DNA from 4 places in the Streptomyces sp. NPDC102283 genome. Region 2 is predicted to be linked to each of the others. Evidence: riboswitches for the same ligand, from Rfam matches in the RefSeq annotation. Region 2 holds a riboswitch; each other region holds the start of a gene.
The links. A riboswitch is a leader RNA that binds a small molecule or an ion and turns the genes downstream of it on or off. The one in region 2 is predicted to bind cobalamin.
Positions count from the first base shown of each region.

Region 1 (7,062 bases), on a different contig from region 2:
AGCCGTACACCGTCGGGAAGCCGAGACGGGCGAGCCGCTGGTCGGCGACGCACTCCAGGTACTGGCGCATCGACTCGGTGTTCATGCCCGGCAGACCCTCGCCGCACAGGTCGCGGCCGAACTGCAGCTCCGCCTCGACCGCTTCCCGCAGCATGTCGGTGACCTGCTGCTGGAGCGCGTCGTCGAAGAGCTCCGGCTCCTCCTTGCGGACGGTGTCCACGACCTCGAACGCGAAGTTCATGTGCATCGTCTCGTCACGGAACACCCAGTTGGTGCCCGTGGCGAGACCGTGCAGCAGACCGCGCGAGCGGAACCAGTACACGTACGCGAACGCGCCGTAGAAGAACAGCCCCTCGATGCAGGCCGCGAAGCAGATCAGGTTCAGCAGGAAGCGGCGGCGGTCGGCCTTCGTCTCCAGCCGGTCGATCTTCTCGACCGAGTCCATCCACTTGAAGCAGAACTGCGCCTTCTCACGGATCGAGGGGATCTCCTCGACCGCGTCGAACGCGGCGGCCCGGTCGTCCGGGTCGGGCAGGTAGGTGTCCAGCAGCGTCAGATAGAACTGGACGTGCACGGCCTCCTCGAAGAGCTGCCGCGACAGGTACAGCCGCGCCTCGGGGGAGTTGATGTGCTTGTACAACGTCAGCACGAGGTTGTTGGAGACGATCGAGTCACCGGTCGCGAAGAACGCCACCAGCCGGCCGATCATGTGCTGCTCACCCGGTGACAGCTTCGCGAGGTCGGAGACGTCCGAGTGGAGGTCGACCTCCTCCACGGTCCAGGTGTTCTTGATCGCGTCCCGGTAGCGCTCGTAGAAGTCCGGGTAGCGCATGGGACGCAGGGTCAGCTCGAAGCCCGGGTCGAGCAGGTTCTTGGTGTCGTTGGTGCTCATTACTGGCAGGCCTCGCAGGACTCGGGGTTTTCCAGGGAGCAGGCGATGGCGTCCGCGTCGGGAGCCGAGGCCTGCTGTACGGGAATGGGGGCGGCGGCCGACGCCTGGCCGGACGCCGCACGGGCGATCCGGGTCGCCGGGCGCGAACGCAGGTAGTACGTCGTCTTCAGCCCCTGCTTCCAGGCGTACGCGTACATCGAGGAGAGCTTGCCGATCGTCGGCGTCTCCAGGAACAGGTTGAGCGACTGGCTCTGGTCGAGGAACGGCGTGCGGGCCGCGGCCATGTCGATCAGGCCGCGCTGCGGGATCTCCCACGCCGTGCGGTACAGCGCCCGCACGTCCTCGGGGATCCAGGCGAAGCCCTGCACGGAGCCGCTCGCCTCGCGCAGCGCCTCACGGGTGCGGGAGTCCCACACGCCGAGCTTCTTCAGCTCGTCCACCAGATAGGCGTTGACCTGGAGGAACTCGCCGCTGAGCGTCTCGCGCTTGAACAGGTTGGAGACCTGCGGCTCGATGCACTCGTACACCCCCGCGATCGAGGCGATCGTGGCGGTCGGCGCGATGGCCAGCAGCAGCGAGTTGCGCATGCCGGTCTTCGCGACCCGGGCGCGCAGGGCGTCCCAGCGCTCCGGCCAGTTCAGCTCGGTGTCGTAGTGGTCGGGGTGCAGCACACCGCGCGCGGCCCGGGTCTCGGACCAGGCGGGCAGCGGTCCCGACCGCTCCGCGAGGTCGCAGGACGCCTCGTACGCGGCCAGCATGATGCGCTCGGAGATCTTGGTGGAGAGCGCGCGGGCCTGCGGCGAGTCGAACGGCAGGCGCAGCTGGAAGAAGACGTCCTGGAGGCCCATCGCGCCCAGGCCGACCGGCCGCCAGCGGGAGTTGGAGCGCCCGGCCTGCTCGGTCGGGTAGAAGTTGATGTCGACGACCCGGTCCAGGAAGGTCACGGCGGTCCGCACCGTGGCGTCCAGCCGGTCCCAGTCGATCGAGCCGTCCGCCACGAACGCGCCCAGGTTGACCGAACCCAGGTTGCAGACGGCCGTCTCGCCGTCGTCCGTGACTTCGAGGATCTCCGTGCACAGGTTGGAGGAGTGCACGACCCGGCCCGGCTCGGCGGTCTGGTTCGCGGTCCGGTTGGAGGCGTCCTTGAACGTCATCCAGCCCTGGCCGGTCTGCGCCAGGGTCCGCATCATCCGGCCGTACAGCTCACGCGCCGGAATCGTCCTGCGGGCCAGCCCCTTGGCCTCGGCCGCCCGGTAGGCCGCGTCGAACGCGTCGCCCCACAGGTCGACCAGCTCGGGCACGTCGGCGGGGGAGAACAGCGACCACTGCGTGTCCGCGTCGACCCGGCGCATGAACTCGTCCGGGATCCAGTGGGCCAGGTTGAGGTTGTGCGTACGCCGCTGGTCCTCGCCCGTGTTGTCGCGGAGCTCCAGGAACTCCTCGATGTCCGCGTGCCAGGTCTCCAGGTAGACCGCCGCCGCGCCCTTGCGCCGGCCGCCCTGGTTCACCGCCGCCACGGAGGCGTCCAGCGTCTTCAGGAACGGCACGATGCCGTTCGAGTGCCCGTTGGTGCCCCGGATCAGCGAACCCCGGGCGCGGATGCGGGAGTACGACAGACCGATGCCGCCCGCGTGCTTGGAGAGCCGCGCCACCTGGTGGTAGCGGTCGTAGATCGAGTCCAGCTCGTCCTTCGGGGAGTCCAGCAGATAGCAGGAGGACATCTGCGGGTGCCGGGTGCCGGAGTTGAAGAGCGTGGGGGAGGAGGGGAGGTAGTCCAGCCGGCTCATCAGCCCGTACAGCGAGGCGACCTCGTCCAGCGCCCGCACCGACTCGTCCTCGGCGAGGCCCGCGGCCACGCGCAGCATGAAGTGCTGCGGGGTCTCGATGACCTGCCGGGTGATCGGGTGGCGCAGCAGGTAGCGGCTGTGCAGCGTGCGCAGACCGAAGTAGCCGAAGCGGTCGTCGGCGCCGTCCGCCAGGGCCTGCTCGACGAGCCGGTCGAGGGAGGCCGCGTGGAGCGCGACGAAGGCGGCGGTGCGGTCCGCGATCAGGCCCTCGCGATGGCCCACGGCGACCGAGGCGGAGAAGGACGTCGCGCCCTGGCCCGCGGCCTCGTCGGCGATCGTGCGGGTCAGCAGCCGGGCGGCCAGCCGGGAGTACGCCGGGTCCTCGGAGATGAGCCCCGCGGCGGCCTCGGTGGCCAGCGAGCGCAGTTCGGCCTCGTCGGAGCGGGCGTTGCGTCCGCGCAGCGCGGCGGCGGCGACCCGTCCGGGGTCGGTGTCGGGAAGATCGACGGTGAGGTCGGTCAGGGTCCGCAGCAAAGCGGTCCCGGGTCCGTCGTTCGTGCCTGTTCCGGACGTGGTGGAGGCAGCGGATTCGGTGGCTGAAACCGGATCGGCGGGCGCGATGGTCACGGGGCTTTCCCTCGCTCGGCAGGGGCCGGCGGAAGGCGGGGAGCCGGGCAGCGCGAAACCCGGGGCAGGGCAGCACAGCGACGGCGTCCACCGGCCTATCCGCGAGGCCCGGACGTCTGGCGTCCGGTTCGGTCGAGCCGGACGCGCTGTCGACAGGTCTTCGGACTTGCGGGTGTGCAAAAGCACACCGATCACACCGTTGCGGGACAGTTCCGGATTCGCACCGGATTCCCCTGCGGCGACAGCGAGGTCGAGCATACATGTGGGGGCCGCCGGATGAAGCGGCCCCCACATGTTGTGTCGCGACGATTCAACACACCCCTCAGGAGGGCGCTCCCAGCTCCAGCCGGAAGGTCAGGAGCCGCAGCCCCGGCACCGGTTCCCAGTCCCGTTCGGGGGTCCGCGCGAAGCCGAGCCGACGGTAGATCCTATGGGCTCCGAGCATGGCCGGCTGCGTCGACAGGGCCAGCGCCCGCACGCCCTCGGTGGACCGGGCGCGCTCGACGCACGCCCGCACGAGAGCCTCTCCCACGCCCCGTCCACGCCCCTCGCGGGCCACCGCGAGCATCCGGAACTCGGCCTCGTCCGGGCCCGCGATGTCGCGCCACGACGTGCCGGGTGCGGCATAGGTCACACCGCCGAGCACCGCCCCGTGCGCGTCGAGCGCGACGAGGACCTCGGCCTCGGCCGCCCGTTGCTCCACCGCCCGCAGCTTGAGCAGATACGGGTCCCGCGGGCCGTCCAGCAGATCGTCGCCGAGATACGCCTCGGCGATGATCTCGCCGAGGACGGCGTACTCGTCGGGCTCCGCCGCCCTGATCGTCAGATCCATCAGCCACTCGCTCCCATGTCAGCCACTCGCTCCCACGTCGTTGTTCGGGGCGCCGTCGCCCACCGGCGGCAGATCACCGCGCTCGACCGGCGGCTGCCCGGGGGCGTCGTCGGCCGGCGGCAGCACCTGGTCCAGCTCGTGGTCGTCGGCGCGGTGGGCGGCCCGCGCCGCCGACCGCAGCGTCGCCCGGTCCACCTCTTCGGGCGCCCCGCTCACGGTGACCACCAGCCCGCCCTGTTCCCAGGCGTACGCGTGGCCCGACTCCGTGGCCCGGTACCACTGTTCGCCGTCCCGCTCACAGGTCACCAGGGGCTCCTGTCCGCCGGCGGGCGCGGGGTCCTTCGTGCAGTCGGCCCCGGCGTGCGCCCGGCGCTCCACCCGCAGGTGGAGCTGCCCGCCGTCAGGCGTGGTGTAGACGCTGCCGAACCCGTCGTCGCCGACCACCCCGACCGACTGGCGAGCCAGGGCGTACCCCGGGACCTGGGTCACCCACACGTGCTCCGCGACGGTCTGCACGGCCAGCGCCCGCGCCTCCAGCTCCGCCCGGTCGGGCGCCGGCTCCGCCGATCCGCCCTGCGCCGCCTCCGCGTCGGGCGCCACCTCGGTGCCGCAGCCCGTCGCCGCCGCCAGGGCCAGCGTCAGCGCCAGGGCCGTGAGTACGGGACGGAGCCGGGGCGGCCGGGCATACGAAGTCATGGGCACATCCTTTCGTACGGTGAGGGCTTCGCGCACCGGGAAAACGAGCGGCGCCCGGGCTCGTGCGAGGGCGTGAAAAGGGGCCGCCGCGCCTCTGGAAGGGGTGCGGCGGCCCCGATCGCCGGGTGGTGGTGCTCAGCAGCAGCGGAAGCCCTCGCGGGGATCCGCCTCGCGGGCGTCCATGCGGCTGCGTTCGAAGGCGCGACGGGTCATCACCGGGGTGTCCGGATCGTGGGTCCTCGCGTGCGCCACATAGCGGTCGTACGTGGACTCGCCGGTCAGCTCACGGACGTACCAGCGGATTCGTCCGGCCACGCGGCGTACCTCCGCGACCGTCATGTCCGGCTCCCCGTCTCCGCCTCCTCCTTGCGGATGCCGCCCTCGGGGCCGACGCCGGCGGCGACCAGTTCGGCCTTCTCCTCCTTGGTCGCGAAGAGTGAGGCCGGGGCGACGAGCTTGGACTCGACGTACGGCGTCTCGTGGAGCTTGACGCTCTCCGGGTCGCGGATGGCCTTGTAACAGACCCGCCCGGCGTCCACGAGCACCACGATGATGAGGAGCGCGAAGAGCGCGCTCAGTACCCCGTCGACGGTGGAGTTGGTGACGACGGTCCGCATGTCGTCCATGCTCTTCGCGGGGGCCAGCACCTCGCCCGCGTCGATGCCCGCCTGGTACTTGTCGCGCTGGGCGAAGAAGCCGACCTTGACGTCGTCGGAGAAGATCTTCTGCCAGCTCGCGGTGAGGGTGACCGCCACGTCCCAGGCGAGCGGGACCGCGGTGACCCACGCCCACTTCAGGCGGCCGGACTTGACGAGCAGGGTGGTGCAGACGGCCAGCGCGACGGCCGCCAGCAGCTGGTTGGCGATGCCGAAGAGCGGGAACAGCTGGTTGATGCCGCCCAGCGGGTCGTGCACGCCGACCCAGAGGAAGTAGCCCCAGCCGCCGACCACGACGGCGCTGGCGAACCAGACGCCCGGCTTCCAGCTGACCTCGCGGAACGGCTTGTAGACGTTGCCCAGCATGTCCTGGAGCATGAAGCGCCCGACGCGGGTGCCGGCGTCCACCGTGGTGAGGATGAAGAGCGCCTCGAACATGATGGCGAAGTGGTACCAGAACGCCTTCATCGCGGTCCCGCCGACCACCGCGGAGAAGATCTCCGCCATGCCGAGCGCGAACGTGGGCGCGCCACCGGTCCGGGAGAGCAGGCTCGCCTCCTCGACGTCCTTGGCGGCCTGGGCCAGCGCGTCCGGCGTGATGGTGAAGCCGAAGTTGGCCACGGCCTGGGAGGCGGACTGGACACTGTCGCCGATCACGCCGACGGGTGCGTTGATGGCGAAGTAGAGCCCGGGGTCGATGATGCAGGCGGCGATCATCGCCATGATCGCCACGAACGACTCGACCAGCATGGCGCCGTAGCCGATCATCCGGATCTGCGTCTCCTTCTGGACCATCTTCGGCGTGGTGCCGGAGGAGACCAGGGAGTGGAAGCCGGAGAGCGCGCCGCAGGCGATGGTGATGAAGACGAACGGGAACATCGAGCCGGCGAAGACCGGGCCCGAGCCGCTGGAGGCGAAGTCGGTGACCGCGGGCATCTTCAGCGTCGGCAGGGCGACGACCACGCCCAGGGCCAGCAGCCCGATCGTGCCGACCTTCATGAAGGTGGAGAGGTAGTCGCGCGGGGCCAGCAGCAGCCACACCGGGAGCACCGAGGCGAAGAACCCGTACACGATCATCCAGATCACCAGCGTGGCCGGCTCCAGCGTGAAGAAGTCCGCCCACGACGACTCGGCGACCCAGCCGCCCGAGACGATCGCGAGGAGCAGCAGCGCGACGCCGATGAAGGAGACCTCGCTGACCTTGCCCGGCCGCAGGGTGCGCAGATAGACGCCCATGAAGAGGGCGATCGGGATCGTCATGCCGATGGAGAAGACGCCCCACGGCGAATGGGCGAGCGCGTTCACGATGACCAGCGCGAGGACCGCGAGCAGGATGATCATGATGATGAAGACCGCGACCAGAGCGGCGATCCCGCCGACCGGGCCGATCTCGTCGCGCGCCATCTGACCGAGCGAACGGCCGTTGCGGCGGGTGGAGAAGAAGAGCGTCACCATGTCCTGGACGGCGCCGGCGAAGATGACGCCGACGACGAGCCAGATCGTGCCGGGCAGATACCCCATCTGCGCGGCGAGCACCGGGCCGACCAGGGGGCCCGCCCCGGCGATGGCGGC
Region 1 is NZ_JBIWLQ010000022.1:76,097-83,158, forward strand. Features, by position in the region: gene ACIRJT_RS32520 (ribonucleotide-diphosphate reductase subunit beta) at 1-892, opposite strand, end outside; gene ACIRJT_RS32525 (ribonucleoside-diphosphate reductase subunit alpha) at 892-3,306, opposite strand; cobalamin riboswitch at 3,440-3,576, opposite strand; gene ACIRJT_RS32530 (GNAT family N-acetyltransferase) at 3,629-4,138, opposite strand; gene ACIRJT_RS32535 (hypothetical protein) at 4,157-4,834, opposite strand; gene ACIRJT_RS32540 (YbdD/YjiX family protein) at 4,970-5,173, opposite strand; gene ACIRJT_RS32545 (carbon starvation CstA family protein) at 5,170-7,062, opposite strand, start outside.
Region 1: linked by a shared signal. The riboswitch ahead of ACIRJT_RS32525 (ribonucleoside-diphosphate reductase subunit alpha) and the one ahead of ACIRJT_RS05630 (CbtB-domain containing protein) in region 2 are both predicted to bind cobalamin.

Region 2 (7,062 bases):
TGTCATGGCTGAACGTACGGCGGGGCGGCCCGGAACCGGCCCGCACCACACGAAGGAGGACACGTGAGCGAGACCGAGACCTACTACGAGTTCGGCACCGCCGCCGACCGGTGGGACCGGGCGCAGATGTTCTTCGAGGCCAAGGAGTACCTGACGGCCGCGCGGATCCTGGGCGGACTCGTCGAGGAGGAGCCGAGGCAGGTCGCCCCGAGGCTGCTGCTGGCCCGCTCCTACTACCACTCCGCCCGGCTGGGTAGGGCGGAGAAGGAGCTCCGGGCCGTTCTGGAGCTCGACCCGGTGGAGAGCTACGCGCGCCTGATGCTGGGCCGGACGCTGGAGCGCCAGGGGCGGACCGCCGACGCGGCTCCGCATCTGCGGATGGCCGCCGCCCTCAGCGGCGACTTCGGCCCCGGAGGCGCCCTCTCCTGAGCCGCCCCGTGTGAGCGGCCGGGCCCGCACCCCTCGGTGCGGGCCCGGTCTCCTTTACCCGCCGATACCGGCATCGGACAATGGGATCTCCAGGACGAAGGGGTGGGAGATGCACGGATCCAGGAGTGCGGCGTTACGCCGGGCGCGGTCGGCCGCGCTCATCGGGCTGGCGGTGGCGGTTTCGGCCGGCTGCTCCGGCGGCGATGAGGGAAAGAGCGGAGAGGCGGCGGAGCAGGCCGCTCGCCCGCCGGGAGTCCACAGCTGGACCAGCAGACCGTGCGATCTCCTCACGGGCGCGGCGCCCGCCGAGGGCTTCACCCTCGGCAGCACCACCGACTCCGCCTCCTCCGACGCCCGGGAGGACCTCGGCGAGAACGGGGCACGGCCGCTCTACCGGCAGACCGGCTGCCTCGCGGACCTGAAGGCTCCCGACGGCACGTTCTGGAAGCTCAGCACCAGGGCCTCGGTGTACGAGGACCCCGAGGCCGCCGGCCACGCGTACCGCGTCAAGGAGGACCTCGACCGCGCTCACGGGCGCGGGCCCGAGAAGGTCCACGACGCGGCCTACGCGATACCGGCCGACGACCGGGGCCGACCCGGCCGCACCCTCCTCCTGTGGAACGGCGACCTCGTGCTCACGGTCTCCGCGTACGCACCGCACGGGAGCACGGAACACGACGTGCAGCAGGGCCTCGAACGCATCGTCGGCAACGCGGCACGCCGCACCGAGGACGGCCTGCGCGACCACGACGCCTCCTCCCCCGCGCCATGAAGACCTCTGTTCCCCGCCCGCTGCCCCCTGGCTCAGGTCCCCGCCGTAGCAGCGCTGTGAACCTTGCTACCCGCCGATCGCCACCCGCCTCGGCGGCTGTCCGGACGCGAGGGAGCCCGCCGGGGCCACGCCCGGCGGGCTCCTTCGTGTGCGTGCGCGCCTGCGTGTGCGTACGCACACGCAAGGACGATCCGGCTCAGTTCACCGCGCTCGCGGTGCGGTGCGTCGAGGCAAGGGCGGCGGGCGCCAGCAACCGTTCGGTGAGGTGGCCGAAGACGACGCCGAACACGGTCCACAGCGTCGCCTGCACCGCGAGCGTGGAGAGCCGGAACTCCCACAGCAGGCCGGCCGGGAAGTCCTTGCCCACTTCGTCGAAGGAGGGCAGGAAGGCGTAGGCGAGGCCGATCAGCAGGACGAAGCCGGCGACTGCTGCGACGGTCGCGTTCCAGTTGCCCAGGCGTGGAGCGAGCCGTCTGCCGATGATGACGGCGGCGACGGCCAGCAGCACGCTGAGGGCGACCATCAGGAAGAACAGGGCGGTGCGCTCACCGATGGTGTCGGGGTTGCCGACGGCGGGCGGGTTCGCCGGGTATTTGAGGAACGGCACGACGTAGACCGTGAGCAGGGCGGCACCCGCGATCAGCGCCGCCGTGGCCCGGGGGCCGAAGTCGCCGATGCGGCCCAGCGCGTAGCAGAACACGAGGGCGGCGATCCCGCCGACCGCGACGCCGAACACCAGAACACCGGTGGCGAGTCCGCCGGTGGCCTGCGTGGTGCGGCTGACCAACTCCTCGCCACCGCCGTGGTCGTGGCTGTGCGCCTCTTCGAGGGCGATGGCCGCGTCCACCTGGGACTCGCCCAGGAAGTAGGCCACGGCGAGCGCGAACGCGCCCGCGATCAGGCCCGCGAGCATGCCGCGCACGAGCAGAGCTCTGACAGATGTGGAGTTCACGATATTTTCCTGATTCCTCTTGCTTCCCGTGTCCGCTGATTACCTGGTTGCTCAGGTGCCTCAGTGGCAGGGGAAGCCGAGCAGGTGACGGCCGTCGTGAACCCATTCGTGGACGCCTTCGCCCGAGATGAGCGCGGTGGCGCCCTGTTCGGCGCCGACGAAGTACAGCAGGACGAGCATGAGGATGCCGAAGAAGACCGCCCACGGGGCAATGGCCTTCGCCGAGATCGGGGCGACCGTGGATGCCCCTGGCGCCGGAACGGCGGACTGTGCCATGGCAGAACCTCCTGTGGGAACACGCGTCCCTGTCGTGGTGCCTCGGACGAAGGTGCCGGGTCTGACTTCCCCGCGGGCGCGGGTTCACAGTGGCGCGACCGTGCCGGATTCCCACCGGACTTCCGTCGCACCCTCGTCATGGTCGACGTGACCATACCGCCTGCGCGCAGGCACCGCCATGGTCCAATCTGCGGGGTGGCGAAGCGCGGATTCCATGGGACGACAGGGTCCTGGGGCCCCTGATGGGAAAGTGAAGGCAGGGACATGACAGTTCGGGTGACGTTGATCTCACCGGCGATGAACGCCGCACTGCGGGAGGCCCGCTTCGACGGCGACGCCCCCCTGGACCGGTCCGGCCGGGAGCGGGCGCTGGCGGCGGCCGGCGCGGCGCCCGCGGCCGGAATCGCGCTCAGCGGCCCCTCCGAGCGGTGCCGCGGGACCGCCGAGGCGCTCGGCCTGACGGCGCGGACCGAACCGGCCCTGACCGGCTGGGACCTGGCGCGGTGGTCCGGCCGCCGCCTCGACGATGTGGCGGCCGCCGAACCCGCTCAGCTGACCGCCTGGCTCGGCGATCCTTCGGCGGCTCCGCACGGCGGCGAGTCGCTGCGGGATCTGGTCGAAAGGATCGGAGGGTGGCTGGATTCCCTCGGCGGGCCGGACGCACCCGGCGCGGGCTTTCTGGCCGTGGCCGAGGCCGCCGTCGTACGGGCGGTGGTCGTCCATGGCCTGCGGCTGCCGCTGGAGGCGTTCTGGCGACTGGACGTCGCCCCGCTGACGCTCACCGGACTCAGCGGGCGGGCGGGCCGGTGGAACGTGGCACTGGGCCGCCCGCTGACCGCTCCCCCGGCCGGCTGAAAGTCACCGCGCCACCGTCAACGCCCCCGGCCGGCTGGACTCCCTGCACCACCCCCTACAGCCCCCAGCGCCTGCCGAACGCCACCGCGCAGCCCTCGCACGACCCGCCGGACCTCACACGCAACGCGCTCCCCGGCCGCCCCGCCGAACGCTCCCGCGCACCGCGCACCGCGCACCGCGCACCGCGCACCGCGCACCGCGCACCGCGCACCGCGCACCGCGCACCGCGCACCGGCTGATTGCACGTCACACTCCGGCGATCACCCGCCAGTCGGGCCGGACCAGCACCGCCGTGGCGACGATGCCGTCCTCGATCCGCCAGTGCCCGTGCAGAGTCGTCGGCAGGGCCGGGTCCGTGAGAAGCAGACGCGCGGCGAACGTGCCCTCGGCGGCCGACCCGCCCTTAAGCCCCTCGCCGCCCCTCGGATCGTCGACTCGACGGAACGTCAGATCTGCCTGGATGAAGTCGAGTTCGACTCCTGTGACCGGGTACCAGGTCTTGAAGACACTTTCCTTGGCGCTGAACAGGACACGGTCCCAGTGGATCTCGCCCGTGCCTTCCGGTGCGGGCGGACCGATCCGCTCGCGTTCCGCGGGCAGGGTCACCAACTCCCTCACGCCGGTGGGGAGCGGGGCGTGCGGTTCCGCGTCGATGCCCAACGACAGCACGTCCGTCGCACGGGCCAGCGCGGCCGCCCGGTACCCGTCGCAGTGGGTGAGGCTGCCGACGATCCCCTCGGGCCACAGCGGTCGCCCCCGGTGACCGTGGAGCACGGCGACGGGCGGCAGGCCGAGTTGGGCCATGGCGCGCCGGGCGCAGGCGCGGGCCGTCGCGAAATCGTTCCTGCGTTTGGCCACGCTCTTGGCGATCAGTGCCTCCTCCTCCGGGAAGAGGGTTTCGTCGGGGACGGTCTCCGCGCGGGTGGCAGCGCAGGAGATGTCGGCGGGCAGCAGCCGCTCGATCATGAGGAGCCTCCGGGGGTGCGCCGTCGTGCGGACGGTTCGGCGTCGGTGCGGGCCGGTGGGGCGGGTTCGCCCTCGTAGGGGAGGATCTGCCGCAGCAGGCCGCGCGGGTGCCCTCTCTCACGCCACTCCCTGGGGTAGCCGATGGAGACCTCCTCGAAGCGCACCCCGTCGTACCAGGTCGTACGGGGAATGTGCAGGTGTCCGTAGACGACGGCGGTGACGTTGAAGCGGCGGTGCCAGTCGGCGGTCAGTTCGGTGCCGCACCACTGGGCGAACTCCGGGTACCACATCACCGACGTGGGTTCCCGGACCAGCGGCCAGTGCCCGGCGAGGACGAGAGGTATCCCGGTGTCGTGCTCCGCGAGCCGGCGTCCGGTCGTGGCGACCCGCGCGCGGCACCAGTCGTCCCGCGTCGGATAGGGGTCCGGGTGCAGGAGGTATTCGTCGTTGCAGACGATGCCGGACTCGTGCGCGACGGCCAGCGACTCCTCCTTCGTATGCGTTCCCGGGGCGCGGAAGGTGTAGTCGTACAGGAGGAAGAGCGGCGCGATCGCCACCGGTCCGTCCGGGCCCGGCCAGAGCGGGAACGGGTCTTCCGGAGTCGTCACTCCGAGGTCCCGGCACAGCTCGACGAGGTGGTCGTAGCGGGCCTGGCCGCGCAGTTGGACCGGGTCCTTGGGCAGCGTCCACAACTCGTGGTTGCCGGGGGTCCAGATCACGTGGGCGAAGCGCTCCGCGAGGAGTCCGAGCGTCCACCGGATGTCCTCGGGCGTCTCCGCCACATCGCCGGCGACGATCAGCCAGTCCGCGTCGGACGTCGGATGCAGGGACTCCACGATGGCGCGGTTGTCGGTCACCGCGGCGTGCAGGTCGCTCACGGCCAGCAGACGGCCCGCGCCCTGCTGTCGGCGCCCGTCGCCGGGGGCGGGAACGGCGGCGGGAGCACCGTGCGGTGCTGGGTCGCTCGGAGGCGTCATGGGCGCTGTCTTCCCGATCTGTCGGCAGTGGTCCGGCTCCGTCCGCACGGTGGGGAGCCGCTGGGAAGGTAGCCTCTCACGCTCCCCTCGTGGTTCCCCCGGGGTTTCGGACGGCGGGCACGTCGGACAGAGATCCGCCGCGTCGGTGACGTCTCGTCAGTCGCGCTCTGTCCGGGTGAAGTTCAGCTCGTCCACCGCGCCGAGCGCGTCGCCGACCGTCGTGTAGTCGACGGCGATGAAGGTGACCGGACTGCCGCGTTCCGCCTCGCAGGCCCGGGTCCGCTCCAGGACCCAGTCGCGGGCGTTGACGCGACCGGCGTCCAGGCGGCTGCCGCCCGCGTTCGTGATGAAGTGATTGAGCAGGAAGAGCTGTTTCCCGGTGCCGCCCCGGTGGGGCGCGCACGTCATCTCGGACGGGCTCCGGAAGGCGAACGGGGTCTCCATTGCGTACCGGTAGAAGTTGCGGTACCAGGGCGCCGGACCGTCGGCCTTCTCGGCGAACACCACCAGGCGCCGACCGCTGTCGATCATCTCCTCCAGGGTGGGCCACGGGGCGTCCGGGTCCGCCGAGGGGGTGTGCAGGAGGTCCTCCAGGCCGGCGGCGCGGAACGCCTTCTCGGTGTCCTCGGGGCTGACGTCGTCCTGGACGATGAGCGTCACGATCTCGGTGGGGTGGGCGCGCAGCCAGTCGCCGATGTCCTCCAGGGTCGGGACCAGCTCGACGGCCCCGGCGCGGCAGACCCCGTGGCAGAGCCAGAGTCCCTCGCGCGGCGGGTTGGCCCGGTCGATGGCACCGGAGATCAGGCGCCGTTGCTCGGGGGTGAATTCCGGTGAGTCGAGGCGCGCGGCGATGTCCTGCGGGCGTTCCCAGCGGTATGTGTCCAGCTGGAGGGCCCGGACGCCCGTGTTGAGTTGGGTGGTGATGTCGGGGTCCTGGAGGGGGCCGATGAACCGGTCCGCGGTGGTGGACATGGCGTTGTGCGAGGTGAGGTAGGCGGCTTCGTCGTAGCGCAGTTCGCACAGGCGGCTGCTGCCCAGGCACTGGCGGGGTGCGGACGGGCCGAACACGGGCGGCACGAGCAGTACGCCGGCCAGTGCGGCACAGGCCACGCCCCCAGCGGTCGTCCGCAGCGCTGTCGGGGTCGGCATCCGGCCCGGGCGCACCAGCAGCGCCCAGCCCACCCCCGTGAGGAGTACTCCGCCGAGGAGGGCCGTGAGGGCGGCGCTCAGCCCGGTGGCGACCGCCTGGTCCACGGCGTTGCGCTGGAGGTCGTCGATGAGCGAGGTGACGCTCGGGGCCCAGGAGGACGGTGTGGTGAGGAGGTGTCCTCCGGTGACCGGCCGGGCCAGGAGCACGGCCGCGGCGGTCAGGACGCCCGCGCAGGCGAGCGCCTGTCCCAGGCGCATCAGCCGGCGGGCCGGGGCGGCGGGACCGGTGAACCAGAGCGTCGTGAGGGCGGCCAGTGCGAGGGCGAGGGCGAGGGCCTGCACCAGGGTCAGGAGGCCGATGGCCTCACGGGCCCGCTCCAGGGCCGCGAGGTCCGTCCCGGCGGTGGTCAGGGTGTCGGTGAGGTCCCACGTACCGTCCTGGAGGGCCGTACGAAGGTCGGCGGCGGCGGTCCGTGAGCCGTCGGAGAGCGCGGCGGCCGCGGTGGCAGCAAGGGCGGTCGACACGTCTCCCTCCCCCAGGGCCACCTCGATCTCGGGGCGCAGCGCCGGCCGCTCCCGCTCCGGGACCGCCGCGAGGAGGACGTCGGCGGCGCGGTCGGCCTGGTCCTCGGTGAGCGGCAGCGTGGGCAGGTTCGGGGCGCGGCCCTCCTTGAGCGCGTCGAGCG
Region 2 is NZ_JBIWLQ010000002.1:273,175-280,236, forward strand. Features, by position in the region: gene ACIRJT_RS05615 (tetratricopeptide repeat protein) at 64-429, shown strand; gene ACIRJT_RS05620 (hypothetical protein) at 539-1,201, shown strand; gene ACIRJT_RS05625 (CbtA family protein) at 1,398-2,153, opposite strand; gene ACIRJT_RS05630 (CbtB-domain containing protein) at 2,214-2,429, opposite strand; adenosylcobalamin (AdoCbl) riboswitch at 2,475-2,567, opposite strand; gene ACIRJT_RS05635 (histidine phosphatase family protein) at 2,694-3,284, shown strand; gene ACIRJT_RS05640 (4'-phosphopantetheinyl transferase) at 3,531-4,250, opposite strand; gene ACIRJT_RS05645 (metallophosphoesterase family protein) at 4,247-5,227, opposite strand; gene ACIRJT_RS05650 (PI-PLC domain-containing protein) at 5,384-7,062, opposite strand, start outside.

Region 3 (7,062 bases), on a different contig from region 2:
ATGCTACCCCCTATTCGTCAAAGTGACGAGATGTGGGGTCCGTTTGTGCACGGGACCCGCCCGGGTGGCAGCATGGGACAGGTGAGCGTTGCTACCCCGCTAGAGATCGAACGTCCCGATTCGGCCGAGGAGACCTTCGTGGTCCCCGAGCCGGACGTCCCGTGGGTGACGCTCGTCCACAATGACCCGGTCAACCTCATGAGCTACGTGACCTATGTCTTCCAGGCCTACTTCGGCTACCCGAAGGACAAGGCCCGCCGGCTCATGATGGACGTGCACCACAAGGGCCGCGCCGTCGTCTCCAGCGGGAGCCGCGAGGAGATGGAACGCGACGTCCAGGCCATGCACGGATACGGGCTGTGGGCCACCCTCACCCAGGACCGCGACTGACCCCTTCAGGGCTCGGCCCGCCCCTCGCCCCGCCCTCACCCGCCCCGTTCGACCCACCATCGGAGAATCCATGGCCGGCCATTTCGAGGCCACCCCAGGCGGCGGCGCGGCCGTCGCGCTCGACGAGGTCGAGATCTCCATCCTGCGCTCCCTCGTCGTCCAGCTGCTCGAACTGATCGGCCCGGGCGAGACGCCCGCCGACGGCGAGGACCCGCTCGCCGCCCTCTTCGCCGAGGGCCCCAGCAAGCCGCCGTCCGACCCGGCGCTCGCCCGGCTCTTCCCCGACGCCTACGGCGGCCCCGACCGGCCCGCCGAGGGCGGAAAGCCTGAGGAGGAGCTGCGCGAGCTGTCCTCCGAGTTCCGCCGCTTCACCGAGAACGACCTGCGCTCGGGCAAGCGCGAGGACGCCGTCGCCGTCGTCCGCACCCTGGACGCGCTCTCGCCCACCGGGGAGGGCGGCGCCGTCCTCACCCTCACCGGCGACGAGTGCCGCAGCTGGCTGCGCTCCCTCAACGACCTGCGCCTGACCATCGGCACCCGGCTGGAGGTCTCCGACGAGGACGAGGGCCAGGAGGGCTCGCTCTACCGGCTCCCCGACGCCGATCCGCGCAAGCCCATGGTGATGGCCTACCTCTGGCTCGGCGCACTCCAGGAAACGCTCGTCGAAACGCTCATGCCGTAATGCCGTAATGCCGTAATGCGGTAAGGCCGTGAACGCGGAGGGCGCCCGCCCGTCACACCGGGGCGGGCACCCTCCGTTCGCTCAACGGACGCTCAGATCCGCATAACGATCGCACCAAGTGATCCGGCCTTTTCGTGCCGGACGGAACCCCTTGCCCGCTTTTTCCTGTGTCGTGCGCCACAGAATGTCCCACGGTGTCCGGTGGCGGCCGTGATAAATCTTCACGACCGCCCGGGGACGCCACCCCTGTTCCCGGGGGCGCCACGAACCGGCCGAACGCCGGCGGCACTCCATCCATATCCGGGGGGATCAGGACCTGATCCGCGGCTTTGTGAGGCGCGGATCGGCGTGGAGAAAGGCGCACCACCATGACATCGGCACAGGTCGACGAGGGACACATCGACAAGGGTCGGCCCGGCGGCGACGCCGGGGACTCCGGGACCGGTGGCGAGGGATACCAGCGCGGTCTGGGCGCTCGTCAGATTCAGATGATCGCCATCGGCGGAGCCATCGGCACCGGGCTCTTCCTCGGCGCGGGCAAAGCCATCGACCGGGCCGGACCCAGCCTCATCCTGGCCTACGTCGTCGCGGGCCTGGTCATCTTCTTCATCATGCGGGCCCTGGGCGAACTCCTCATGTACCGCCCGGTCTCCGGCTCCTTCTCGGAGTACGCCCGGGAATTCCTCGGCCCGTTCTTCGGATTCGTGACCGGCTGGACCTACTGGCTCTTCTGGGTCGTCACCGGAATCACCGAAGTCACCGCCGCCGCCACCTATATGACGTACTGGTGGAACATTCCGCAGTGGCTCTCGGCCCTGGTGTTCACCGTCATTCTGTACGGCGCCAACCTGATCTCCGTGAAGCTCTTCGGTGAGCTGGAGTTCTGGTTCTCCATGGTCAAGGTCACCGCGATCATCGGTATGATCCTGATCTGCGCGGGCGTGCTCACCGTCGGATTCTCCGACGCCGGCGACACCGCCACCGTCGCCAACCTCTGGAACGACGGCGGCTTCTTCCCCAACGGCATCACCGGCACGCTCATGACGCTCCAGATCGTCATGTTCGCCTTCCTCGCGGTCGAACTCGTCGGCGTCACCGCCGGGGAGTCCAAGGACCCCAAGACCGTGCTGCCCAAGGCCATCAACACCGTGCCGTGGCGCATCGCCGTCTTCTACGTCGGCGCGCTGATCATGATCCTCTCGGTCGTGCCGTGGTCCACCTTCGAGCCCGACGCCTCCCCGTTCGTGAAGGCCTTCGAGGAGATGGGGCTCGGCGTCGGCGCCGCCATCGTCAACTTCGTCGTCCTCACCGCCGCGCTCTCCTCCTGCAACTCCGGCATGTACTCCACCGGCCGCATGCTCCGCGACCTCGCCCTCAACGGCCAGGGCCCCCGCGCCTTCACCAAGCTGACGAAGAACGGCCTGCCGCTGGTGGGCACCACCTTCTCCGCCGCCCTGATGCTCGTCGGCGTGTGGATCAACTACCAGTGGCCCGGCAAGGCGTTCACCTACGTCGTCTCCTTCGCGACCATCTCCGGCATGTGGGCCTGGATCATGATCCTGATCAGCCAGATCCGCTACCGCCGCGCGGCCGACGCCGGTCTGCTCCCGCAGTCCTCGTTCAAGGCCCCCGGAGCCCCGTACACGAGCTGGTTCGCGCTCCTGTTCATCGGCCTGGTCATCGTGATGATGGCGATCGACGAGGACACCAGGGTCTCGCTCTACTGCGCACCGCTGTGGGCGCTCCTCCTCTTCGTCTCCTACCGGGTGATCCAGTCGCGCACCGCGGAGAAGAGGAACACCGCCGACACCCACTGACCCGAGGGCGGGCCCCACACCGCCCTCCTCCCGGACCGCCCCGGCCGCCCCAACGGCCGACGCGTCCAGCATGCGGCCCCCGCGTACCACTTACTGGTACGCGGGGGCCGCCTGCATATCCTGGCGCCATGCTGACCATCACCCAGGCGCTCCACGACCAGATCGTCGCCCACTCCCGCGCCGACCACCCCGACGAGGCGTGCGGAGTGGTCGCGGGCCCGGCCGGGACGGACCGCCCCGAGCGCTTCATCCCGATGCTCAACGCCGCCCGCTCGCCCACGTTCTACGAGTTCGACTCGGCCGACCTCCTCAAGCTCTACCGCGAGATGGACGACCGCGACGAGGAGCCCGTGATCGTCTACCACTCGCACACGGCGACCGAGGCCTACCCCTCCCGCACCGACGTCACCTACGCCAACGAACCCGGCGCCCACTACGTCCTGGTCTCCACCGCCGACACCGACGACGCCGGACCCTTCCAGTTCCGCTCGTACCGCATCGTGGACGGCGAGATCACCGAGGAAGACGTGCGGGTCGTCGAGGCGTACTGACCCACCAGGGACCCACCAGGAACCCACCCGGGTGCCCCCGCAGGGCCCCCGTGCGGGTCTGGCACACTGCCCCCAGACCCATCAAGGCAGCAGGAACCAGGAAGCCGGTGCGAATCCGGCACGGTCCCGCCACTGTGACCGGGCCCCCTCCCACGCGGACGGACTCCTCAAGAGGACGACGACGCACCGGAGGGCGGCCCGGAAGTCAGGAACTGGCCCGCCGCCTTCTCGCATCGACCAGGGGACGCGGAAATCCCCCGGAGAGGCCTCGCCATGTCCCGGCGCACCCCCGCGCTCATAGCCGCCGCCGTGCTGCTCCCGCTCGCCCTCACCGCCTGCTCCACCCCGGACGGCGACGCCGCCACCGGGGAGAAGGCCGCGGCGAAGAGCGACGGCTTCCCGTACACCGTGAAGAACTGCGGTGTCACCACCACGTTCGACGCCCCGCCGAAGCGCGTCGTCACCATGAACCAGCACGTCACCGAGATCATGCTGGAACTGGGCCTGAAGAAGTCCCTCGTCGGCACCGCCTTCCTCGACGACCAGGTCCTGCCGAAGTACGCGGAGGACTACGCGTCCGTCCCGGTCATCGCCAAGGAGTACCCCTCCTACGAGCAGGTCCTCGCCGCCGACCCCGACTTCGTCTACGGCGGCTACAGCAGCGCCTTCACCGCCGCCGACGGCCGCGGCCGCGAGGCGCTGAGGAAGTCCGGCATCGAGACCCGGCTCAACACCGAGAGCTGCACCAAGGGCGACCAGCCCATGGACACCCTCTACGAGGAGATCCGCGAGGTCGGCCGCACCTTCGGCGTCCCCGACCGCGCCGAGGCCTGGATCAAGCAGGCCAAGGCCGACAACGCCGCCACCGCGAAGAAGCTCGCCGACCTGAAGCCCGTCTCCGTCTTCGTCTACGACAGCGGTGACAAGACCGCCTTCACCGCGGGCGGTGAGGGCATCGGCAACGAACTGATCGAACGGGCCGGCGGCACCAACGTCTTCGCCGACCTCGACAAGCCCTTCGGCGACGCCTCCTGGGAGAACGTCGTCGACCGCAAGCCCGAGGTCATCGTGATCTACGACTACGGCGCGACCACCGTCGAACAGAAGAAGAAGCGCCTCCTCACCGACCCGGCCCTCGCCGACGTCCCCGCCATCAAGAACGAGCGCTTCGCGGTCATGCCGCTCTCCGACGCCGTCCTCGGCGTCCGCGTCCCCGCCGCCGTCGACAAGCTCGCCGCCCAGCTCCACCCGGGGGCCACCACCCCGTGAGCTGCCGCACCCCCGCACCGCGGCGGCTGCTCCGCTACACCCTGGTGCTCGGCGCCCTCGCCGCGCTCCTCGCCGCCGCCGTGCTCGCCGCACTCGCCCTCGGCTCCGTCCGCATCCCGCCCGGCCAGGTCCTCGACATCCTGACCGGGCGGGCCGAGGCGAGCCCCTTCCGCACGATCGTCCTGGACGTCCGGCTGCCCCGGGTGCTGCTCGGCATCGTCGTCGGCGCCGGACTCGCCGTCATCGGCACCGTCCTCCAGGCCCTCGTACGCAACCAGCTCGCCGACCCGTTCCTCCTCGGCGTCTCCTCCGGAGCCTCCACCGGCGCCGTCCTCGTGATCGTCCTCGGCATCGGCGCGACCCTCGCCACCACCGTCACCATCCCCGCCGCCGCCTTCGCCGGCGCGCTGCTCTCGCTGCTGCTCGTCTACACCCTGGCGCGCGGCGGAGGCGGCCTCACCACCAACCGGCTCGTCCTCGCCGGAGTCGCCGTCTCCTACGTCCTCTCCGCCCTGACCAGCCTGATCCTGGTCACCTCCGCCCGCGCCGACCACCTCCAGGAAGTCCTCTACTGGACCCTCGGCGGCCTCGGCGCGGCCCGCTGGGACATGCTCGCGCTCCCCACCGTCACCCTGGTCGTCGGCACCGCCGTCCTCCTCACCCTGGCCCGCCCGCTCGACCTGCTCCTGGTGGGGGAGGAGGGCGCGACCGTCCTCGGCCTCGACACCGCCCGCTTCCGGGCCGCCGTCTTCGTCCTCGCCTCCCTGATGACCGGGGCGCTCGTCGCCTACAGCGGGGCGATCGGCTTCGTCGGGCTGATGGTCCCGCACATGGCCCGGATGGCCGTCGGCGCCGCGCACCGCGCCCTGCTCCCGGTCGTCGCCCTCGGCGGGGCGGTGTTCCTGGTCCTCGCCGACCTGGCCGCCCGGACGCTCGCCGCCCCGCAGGACATCCCGGTCGGCGTCCTCACCGCGCTGACCGGCGGCCCGTTCTTCCTCTGGATGCTCCGCCGCCGCCCCGAAGGAGCGCCCGCATGAAGACACCACCCGTCGAGGGAGCCCGCCCGTGACCACCCTGCGCACCGAGGGCCTCTCGTACGGCGTCGGCGAGGGCCGCCACCTCGTCGACTCCGTCGACCTCACCGCCGCCGACGGCGAGACCGTCGGCCTCGTCGGCCCCAACGGCAGCGGCAAGACCACCCTCCTGCGCTGCGTCTACGGCACCCTGCGCCCCACCCACGGCCGTGTCCTCCTCGACGGCGACGACCTCGCCGCCCTCCCCGTGAAGGCCCGCGCCCAGCGCATCGCCACCGTCCCGCAGGACGGCCACGCCGGCTTCGAGCTCACCGTCGGCCAGGTCGTCGCGATGGGCCGCGCCCCGCACAAGCGGTTCTGGGAGGCGGACACCGCCGCCGACACCGCCCTGGTCACCGAGGCCCTCGCCCGGGTCGGCATCGCCGCCCTCGAACCCCGTACGTTCGCCTCCCTCTCCGGCGGTGAACGCCAGCGCGCCCTGGTCGCCCGCGCCCTGGTCCAGCAGCCGTCGCTCGTCGTCCTGGACGAGCCGACCAACCACCTGGACATCCGCTACCAGCTGGAGATCCTCTCCCTGGTCCGCGACCTCGGCACCACCAACCTCCTTGCCCTGCACGACCTCAACCTCGCCGCGTACTACTGCGACCGCCTCTACGTCCTCAAGGACGGCGGGGTCGTCGCCTCCGGCACTCCGGAAGAGGTCCTCACGGCCGAACTGCTGGGCGAGGTGTACGGCGTCGCCGCCGAGGTCAGCACCCACCCGAAGACCGGCGCACCCACGGTCGTCTACCTGCCGGAAGGGCTCACCCGCCCCGCGATGTCCACATAACGGTCGCTCACCATCCACCATCTGATACGACACTCGGGTTTCCGCACCGGGAATCGATACGATGCCCGCATGGTTCCCCATGACGTGAGCAACAGGACGCCGGGCACGCTGCTCGTAGCGCGGCTGCACGTCGACCTGTGCAGGCTCGCCAGCGCGATCTGTCCCGCCCGCAGCCTGCCCGTGAGCCGCCCGGCCTGAGCCGCGGTCCGCGCGCCCACCCACACGCACCACCCCCTGCGCGGGGGCAGAAACGCGCGCCCCACGCCACCTCCACGCTTTCGACAGGAGCCCACGCCATGGCCATCGAGGTCCGCATCCCGACCATCCTCCGCACCTACACCGACGGCGCGAAGGCCGTCGAAGGCAACGGGGACACCCTCGCCGACCTCTTCGCCGACCTGGAGAGCCGCCACACCGGCATCCGTGAGCGCATTGTCGACGGCGAACAGCTCCGCCGCTTCGTGAACGTCTACCTCAACGACGAGGACGT
Region 3 is NZ_JBIWLQ010000006.1:129,839-136,900, forward strand. Features, by position in the region: gene clpS (ATP-dependent Clp protease adapter ClpS) at 73-390, shown strand; gene ACIRJT_RS14135 (DUF2017 domain-containing protein) at 461-1,072, shown strand; gene ACIRJT_RS14140 (amino acid permease) at 1,441-2,889, shown strand; gene ACIRJT_RS14145 (Mov34/MPN/PAD-1 family protein) at 3,018-3,440, shown strand; cobalamin riboswitch at 3,478-3,676, shown strand; gene ACIRJT_RS14150 (ABC transporter substrate-binding protein) at 3,714-4,709, shown strand; gene ACIRJT_RS14155 (FecCD family ABC transporter permease) at 4,706-5,746, shown strand; gene ACIRJT_RS14160 (ABC transporter ATP-binding protein) at 5,775-6,572, shown strand; gene ACIRJT_RS14165 (putative leader peptide) at 6,642-6,770, shown strand; gene ACIRJT_RS14170 (MoaD/ThiS family protein) at 6,869-7,062, shown strand, end outside.
Region 3: linked by a shared signal. The riboswitch ahead of ACIRJT_RS14150 (ABC transporter substrate-binding protein) and the one ahead of ACIRJT_RS05630 (CbtB-domain containing protein) in region 2 are both predicted to bind cobalamin.

Region 4 (7,062 bases), on a different contig from region 2:
GCAGTTCGGCCACGGCGCTGCCGACGGTGCGGGCGGCGAGCCAGGCGCGGTATTCGGCGCGGGCCGGGCCGGGGGTGAGCCGGGCGCAGCCGAGGAGCATGTCGGCGGCGGACTGCTCGATGTTCCCGGCCGGGCTCTGCGCGGCGACGCAGATCTGTTCCAGCTTGACCCAGACCGCCCAGTTGCCGAGCGGGGTGAGGGTGGCGTGCCCTTTGCCGAGCGTCAGCGCCCCGACGGCGGCGAGGCCCTCCAGGGCCCAGTCGAGCAGCAGGGCGTTGAGGTCCGCGCTCCGGGCGGGTCCGGCGCCGTTCCGGGACGCCCCAGCCCGGGCGGGGGTCTCCGCCTGGTCGGCGGGCACGGTTCTGACGGGTCCCAGGGGCACTTCGCAGCGCTCCTCCTGGAGTTCGGCGACGCGCTGGCCGAGGAGGTCCAGCAGGGCGGGGACGGTGACCGGGCCGGCGGAGAGCTGGAGGAGGGAGAGCACCTGGGGCACGGCCTCGACGGCTTCGGCGACCGCGCCCGCCTCGATGTCCGCGGGTGCGGCGTGGACGAGCGACCAGGCGTCGAAGAGCGCCACCCAGCCGCGCAGGACGGCGGAATCGTCCCGGTCCCAGGCGCGCAGCCGCCAGCCGGGGCGGGCGGTGTCACCGTGCAGCTCGATCAGTCCGGCCAGCCGGGCCCGGTCCCACCCCGCGCGGATCTGCGCCGGGGAGAGTTCCAGAGCGGTGGCCGCCCGTTCGAGGGCGTGGGCCGCGAGCGGGGCGGCGGTGCCCGGCCCCGGCGCGCCGGCCGCCCAGTGGGCGATGCGTACGGCGTCGGCGAGCACCGCCCTGGCCTGGCGCGCCAGTTCCGTACGGGGCGGGGTGCCCTCGGGGGGCCGGGGAGCCGGCCTGGTACGCCGGGTCGTCACGGCCTTGCGGGCGGTGGCGAGGGGTCGCGGGCGGACAAGTCGCAGCCTGGAGTCGCGCGGAGTACGGGACGTCACGGGAGCAGTCTTGCCCCTGACGGCCCGAAAGCCCAAACGGAAGGTGTTTCACCGGTACGGGAAAGGTTCCCCCGGTGCGGCGGCAAGCGGGAGAGTTCACCCCATCGGCTCACATCAGGGGCGTGAGGAAGCGTCGCAGGGTCTCCTCGTAGCGGGCCGGACCGGCGTTCCACATCGACGCATGCGGAGCCCGCGGTACGGCGTGGAGGCTGACCAGGTCCGGACGGCGGGCGGCGAGCTCGCGGGAGGCGTCCCAGGGGGCGATCGTGTCGTCCGGGCCGTGCAGGATCAGGGTCGGGGCGCGCAGTGAGGCCGGGGCCGAGGTCTCCAGCACCGGAGCGCTGTTCATCCCGGTCCTGCCCTGGGCGGCGCGGACGGCGAGCGGCAGCAGCGCGGCCGGGACGCCGCGGGCCGCGGCCAGGGCGCGCAGGGTGACCGGCCAGTCCAGCACCGGGGAGTCGAGGACGAGGCCGCTGATCCGGTCGCGGAGCGGGGACTCGACCGCGGCGTACAGGGCCATGGTGGCGCCGGTGGACCAGCCGTGGACGATCACGTTGCGGGCCCCGTGGCGCAGGGCCCAGCGGAGGGCGGCGTCGAGATCGCGCCATTCGGAGGCGCCGAAGTGGCCGAGGCCGTCCGCGGGGCGGGGGGCTCCGGGGTCGCCCCGGTAGGCGAGGTCGAGCACCGGGAAGCGCTGTTCGCGCAGGAAACCCATCAGGTTCATGGGGTGGGCCCGGGTGGTGCCGAGGCCGTGCACGGTGATGACCCAGGTGTCGCGGGCGCCGGGGACGTACCAGGCGGGCAGGGTTCCCAGCTCGCCGGGGATCTCGACCTCCTGGTGGTCCAGGCCGAGGTCGCCGCTCGGGTCACCGTCGTACAGCGCGGGGGTGAGCCGCACTTTCGCGCCCGGTTCGAGGAGCCCCCGGCCGACGTTCTCCAGCCTGCGGACGACGGTGTCGGCGGCCTGGGAGGCCCCTTCGACGACGGGCCCGACGACCGCGTGGACGTCGGGTCCGGACAGACCGTAGGTGCCGGGCCTGAGCGCCGAGAAGGACCGGGTCAGGGTGACCTGTCCGGCGGCCGTGGCATGCACGGTGAGTCTGCGGTCGGCGGGAAGGGGACGTCCGGGCGCCGCTTTGAGGGCGACGTCGCTGGCGTACCGGCCGGCCGCGACCGCTGTCGCACCGACGCCGAGGATCGTGGTGACGGCCGTTGCCGTCGCGGTTACCGGGCGCACCGCTCCAGTGTCGTGGGGCCGGGGGCGGGCTGCCAGTGGACGGGGCCGTCCGGGGCGGACGCGGCCCGGGACCGGGGCTCCGGCGGTTCGCGAGGCCGCCCTCGCGGGAGCTCCGGCGCGAAGGCTCGGCGGGAAGCGCGGGTCAGCCGGGCTGGCCGTATCCCTTGAGCGCTTCCGTCACCTCGTCCAGTTGGGCCGCGTCGAGCAGGGCCGGCGTGCGGCCGGGCACGGAACTCGCGGTGAGCCAGAGGCGGCAGAGCCACTCCAGTTGGGCGGTGCGCTCGTAGGCCTGGTCGAGGGTGTCGCCGTAGGCGACGGTGCCGTGGTTGGCGAGCAGGCAGCCGGTACGGCCCTCCAGGGCCCCGAGCATGGCTTCGGCCAGTTCCGGGGTGCCGTAGCGGGCGTAGGCGGCGGTGCGGACGGGTCCGCCGAGGATGGCGGCCGCGTAGTGGACGAGCGGCACCTCGGTGACGAGGGTGGAGACGGCGGTGGCGTGGACGGCGTGGGTGTGGACCACGGCGGCGGCGTCGGTGGAGCGGTAGACCGCCAGGTGCAGGGGAAGTTCGCTGGTCGGCCCGAGGTCGCCGAGGACCTGGCGGCCTTCCAGATCGACTCCGACCGCGTCGTGGGGTCCGAGCCGGTCGTAGGGCACCCCGCTGGGCGTGACCAGGACCAGGTCGCCGACGCGGGCCGACACGTTGCCCGAGGTGCCGACGACCAGGCCGTCCGCCGCGCTGCGGCGGGCGGTGGCGACGACGTCCCGCCAGGTCCGGCCGACGGATTCCGGGTGTTGCTCGCTCATGGGGCGAGCGTAGGGGTCAAGTGGCGCAACCGGAACGTCACCTGCGAGGTGACGGAGGTCTCTTCCGAGTGCCGAACAGCCGTTCAAAATGTTCGCCAACCGGAGGCAAAGGACAGCCCACGCCCCGCCTCACAGACACCGCGCAGCCCCTCCCGCGCACAAGCGGAGGCGACCCACTCCGTTTGGGGTCACCGCAGCGCCCTGCTCAGTTCATCTTCCGTTCATCCAGGTTGCCTACGGTCCACGTGCCACTGACGTCGAACGATTGCCTGGGTAAATGGAACACATCACGCTGCTGCTTGCGATTGTGGTCGTGACAGCTCTCGTGTTCGATTTCACGAACGGTTTCCACGACACCGCCAACGCGATGGCGACCACCATCTCGACCGGCGCCCTGAAGCCCAAGACAGCGGTGGCGATGTCCGCCGTTCTCAACCTGATCGGCGCGTTCCTGTCGGTGGAGGTCGCCAAGACGATCTCCGGCGGGATCGTCAACGAAGACGGCATCAGAACCGAGGTCATCTTCGCGGCGCTCGTCGGCGCCATCCTGTGGAATCTCCTTACCTGGCTGGTCGGCCTGCCCTCCAGCTCCTCCCACGCCCTGTTCGGCGGACTGATCGGCGCCGCCGTCATGTCGGCCGGCTGGTCCTCGATCAACGGCGGCACCGTCGTCACCAAGGTGCTGCTGCCCGCGATCGCGGCCCCCCTGGTCGCCGGTATCGCCGCGATGCTGGCCACGCGGCTGACGTACCGGATCAACCGGAACGTCACCGACGAGGGTCAGCTCAAGTCGACCGCCAAGGGCTACCGGGCCGGACAGATCGCCTCCGCCGGTCTCGTCTCGCTCGCCCACGGCACCAACGACGCCCAGAAGACGATGGGCATCATCACCCTGGCGCTGGTCACCAGCGGTGTCCTGGCCCCCGGCTCCAACCCGCCCATGTGGGTCATCGTCTCCGCCGGTGTGGCCATCGCGCTCGGCACCTACCTCGGCGGCTGGCGCATCATCCGCACGATGGGCAAGGGCCTGACCGACCTCCAGCCGCCGCAGGGCTTCGCCGCCCAGACCAGCGCGGCGACGGTCATCCTGGCCTCCTCGCACCTCGGCTTCTCGCTCTCCACCACCCAGTCCTGCTCCGGTGCCGTCATGGGCGCGGGCCTCGGCCGCAAGGGGGGCGTGGTCCGCTGGTCCACCGCCACCCGGATGTTCGTCGCCTGGGGGCTGACGCTCCCGGCGGCCGGTCTGATCGGTGCGGGCGCCGAGTTCCTGACCAAGCAGGGCCCCTGGGGCATCGCCGTCACGGCGGTCATCCTGGTGGGCGGTTCGTTCGCCATCTGGGTGGCCTCGCGCCGCCAGCCGGTCGACCACACCAACGTCAACGACACGGACGACGACGAGCCCCAGGGCGTCGTCACCACCGCCATGGCGGCGGTCCAGCCGCCGCCCATCGGCGGCCCGGCCTCCGACCTCGCATCCACCATCCCGGCCCCCGCCTCGGCGCCCGACGACCCGGCCCGGCCGCCGGCCAAGGTGTAAGGACAGATCCGCATGAAAATCGACTGGGCAGCTCTCGCCTCCGTCTTCGGTGTCAGCCTGGTGGTCACCGTCGCGCTGGTCGGCCTCTTCACCCTGGGCATCGTCGCCCTCTCCAAGCAGTCCGCCACGGCCGGAAGCAGCGCTTCCGGCGGGTCGGTGGCGCTGGCGCGCACCGGCGCGTACGCCTGCTTCGCGCTGTGCGTCGCGGCGGTCTCGTACGGGATCTACCTGATCGTCGCCTGACCCCGCACCTCGCACTCCTTCGGGCCGGACACACCCTCCTGTGTCCGGCCCGATGTGCGTCTGCGCACAGTGGAGCCTCGCAGGTCAACAGCGAGTTGACGGCTGTTCGCGGGGCGTGGTGGACTGCCGGAGCCATTTACGGCGACAGCAGAGGAAGCCGGTGCGAATCCGGCGCGGTCCCGCCACTGTCACCGGGGAGCACTCCCCCACACCGGAACGTCACGGCCCGCGACACGCGGACTGGAAGGCCGGGGGAACTGCGGATCCGGAAGCCAGGAGACTCTCGTCGCCGGTCACGTCGAACCAGGGCGCGGACCCTGAGTGAGGACATACGCCATGCCCGGCCGCCGTGCGCCGCTTCCCGTGCCCCCCACGACAGGCCCTCGCGCCGGAACATCCCTCCCCGCGACCGGCTGAGCCGTGCGTGCCGACCGCGTCTTCGCGTACGGCGCCACGGCCGGGATGATCGCCGACGCCCTGCTCGGCGACCCCCGTCGGGGTCACCCCGTCGCCGGATTCGGCCGCGCCGCGGCGCGGGCCGAGACCCGTCTGTGGCGTGACGACCGGGCCGCGGGCGCCCTGCACACCCTCGTGTGCGCCGGAGGCGCCGTGGGGGCCGCCGCGCTGAGCGCGCGCGCCGTCCGGGGACGCCCCGCGCTCGCCGTCGCGCTGACCGCCGCCACCGCCTGGTCCGTGGTCGGGGGGACGTCGCTGGGGCGGGAGGCGCGCGCCATCGGCGGCGCCCTGGCCGCCGGGGACCTGGAGGTGGCGCGGGAGCGGCTGCCGCATCTGTGCGGGCGCGATCCGCACGCGCTGGACGGTCCCGGGATCGCCCGCGCGGTCGTCGAGTCGGTCGCCGAGAACACCTCGGACGCCGTCGTCGGCGCACTGGTGTGGGGGGCGATCGGCGGGGTTCCGGGGCTCGTCGGCTTCCGGGCCGTGAACACGCTCGACGCGATGGTCGGCCACAAGTCGCCCCGCTACCGCCGCTACGGCTGGGCCTCGGCCCGCCTGGACGACCTCGCCGGGTGGCCCGGCGCCCGCCTGACGGCCGCGCTGGCCGTGGCGGCGGGCGGGCGGCCCCGGGAGGCCGTGCGCGCCTGGAGGACGGACGCGGGGCGCCACCCGAGCCCGAACGCGGGGCCGGTGGAGGCCGCGTTCGCGGGGGCGCTCGGCGTACGGCTGGGCGGGACCCTGGCGTACGCGGGGCGCGTCGAGCACCGGCCGGTGCTGAACGGGGAGTCCGGACGGGACGTGCGGGGCGCGGACATCGAACGCGCGGTACGGCTGTCGCGCCGGGTGAGCACGCTGGCCCTCGGCGTGTGCGTGGTGGGCCGGCTGGTCGCCGGGCGGATGGCCGCGGGGCAGAGGCGGGGACGGGGACGGTCATGAACGGTCCGGCAGGGAACGCGGTACGGGAACGGGAGCGGACATGAGCGGCGGACTGCTGGTCGCGGGGACCACATCGGACGCGGGCAAGAGCGTCGTCACGGCGGGCATCTGCCGGTGGCTGGTGCGCCGGGGCGTGAAGGTCGCGCCCTTCAAGGCCCAGAACATGTCCCTGAACTCCTTCGTGACCCGCCAGGGCGCGGAGATCGGGCGGGCCCAGGCGATGCAGGCGCAGGCCGCCCGGGTGGAGCCGACGGCTCTGATGAACCCGGTGCTGCTGAAGCCCGGCAGCGACCGGTCCAGCCAGGTGGTCCTGATGGGGAAACCGGTCGGCGAGATGAGTGCCCGGGGGTACCACGGGGGCCGTCAGGAGGCGCTGCTCGGGACGGTGACGGACTGCCTGGAGCAGCTGCGGGCCACGTACGACGCGGTCATCTGCGAAGGAGCCGGGTCCCCGGCCGAGATCAATCTGCGGCGCACGGACATCGTGAACATGGGGATCGCGCGGGCCGCGAGGTTCCCGGTCCTGGTGGTCGGGGACATCGACCGGGGCGGGGTCTTCGCTTCCTTCTTCGGGACGACGGCACTGCTGGGCGCGGAGGACCAGGCGCTCGTCGCGGGCTATCTGGTGAACAAGTTCCGGGGCGACGTCTCGCTGCTGGAGCCGGGCCTGGACATGCTGTTCGAGCTGACCGGGCGGCGGACGTACGGGGTGCTGCCGTACGCCCACGGGCTCGGCATCGACGAGGAGGACGGTCTGCGGGTGTCCCTGCGGGGTGCGGTGCGGGAGTCGGTCGTGGCTCCCCCGCACGGCGAGGACGTGCTGCGGGTGGCGGTCTGCGCGGTACCGCTGATGTCGAACTTCACGG
Region 4 is NZ_JBIWLQ010000027.1:22,283-29,344, forward strand. Features, by position in the region: gene ACIRJT_RS35520 (hypothetical protein) at 1-910, opposite strand, end outside; gene ACIRJT_RS35525 (alpha/beta hydrolase) at 1,095-2,222, opposite strand; gene ACIRJT_RS35530 (class II aldolase/adducin family protein) at 2,365-3,024, opposite strand; gene ACIRJT_RS35535 (anion permease) at 3,302-4,561, shown strand; gene ACIRJT_RS35540 (hypothetical protein) at 4,574-4,804, shown strand; cobalamin riboswitch at 4,954-5,087, shown strand; gene ACIRJT_RS35545 (cobalamin biosynthesis protein) at 5,225-6,196, shown strand; gene ACIRJT_RS35550 (cobyric acid synthase) at 6,237-7,062, shown strand, end outside.
Region 4: linked by a shared signal. The riboswitch ahead of ACIRJT_RS35545 (cobalamin biosynthesis protein) and the one ahead of ACIRJT_RS05630 (CbtB-domain containing protein) in region 2 are both predicted to bind cobalamin.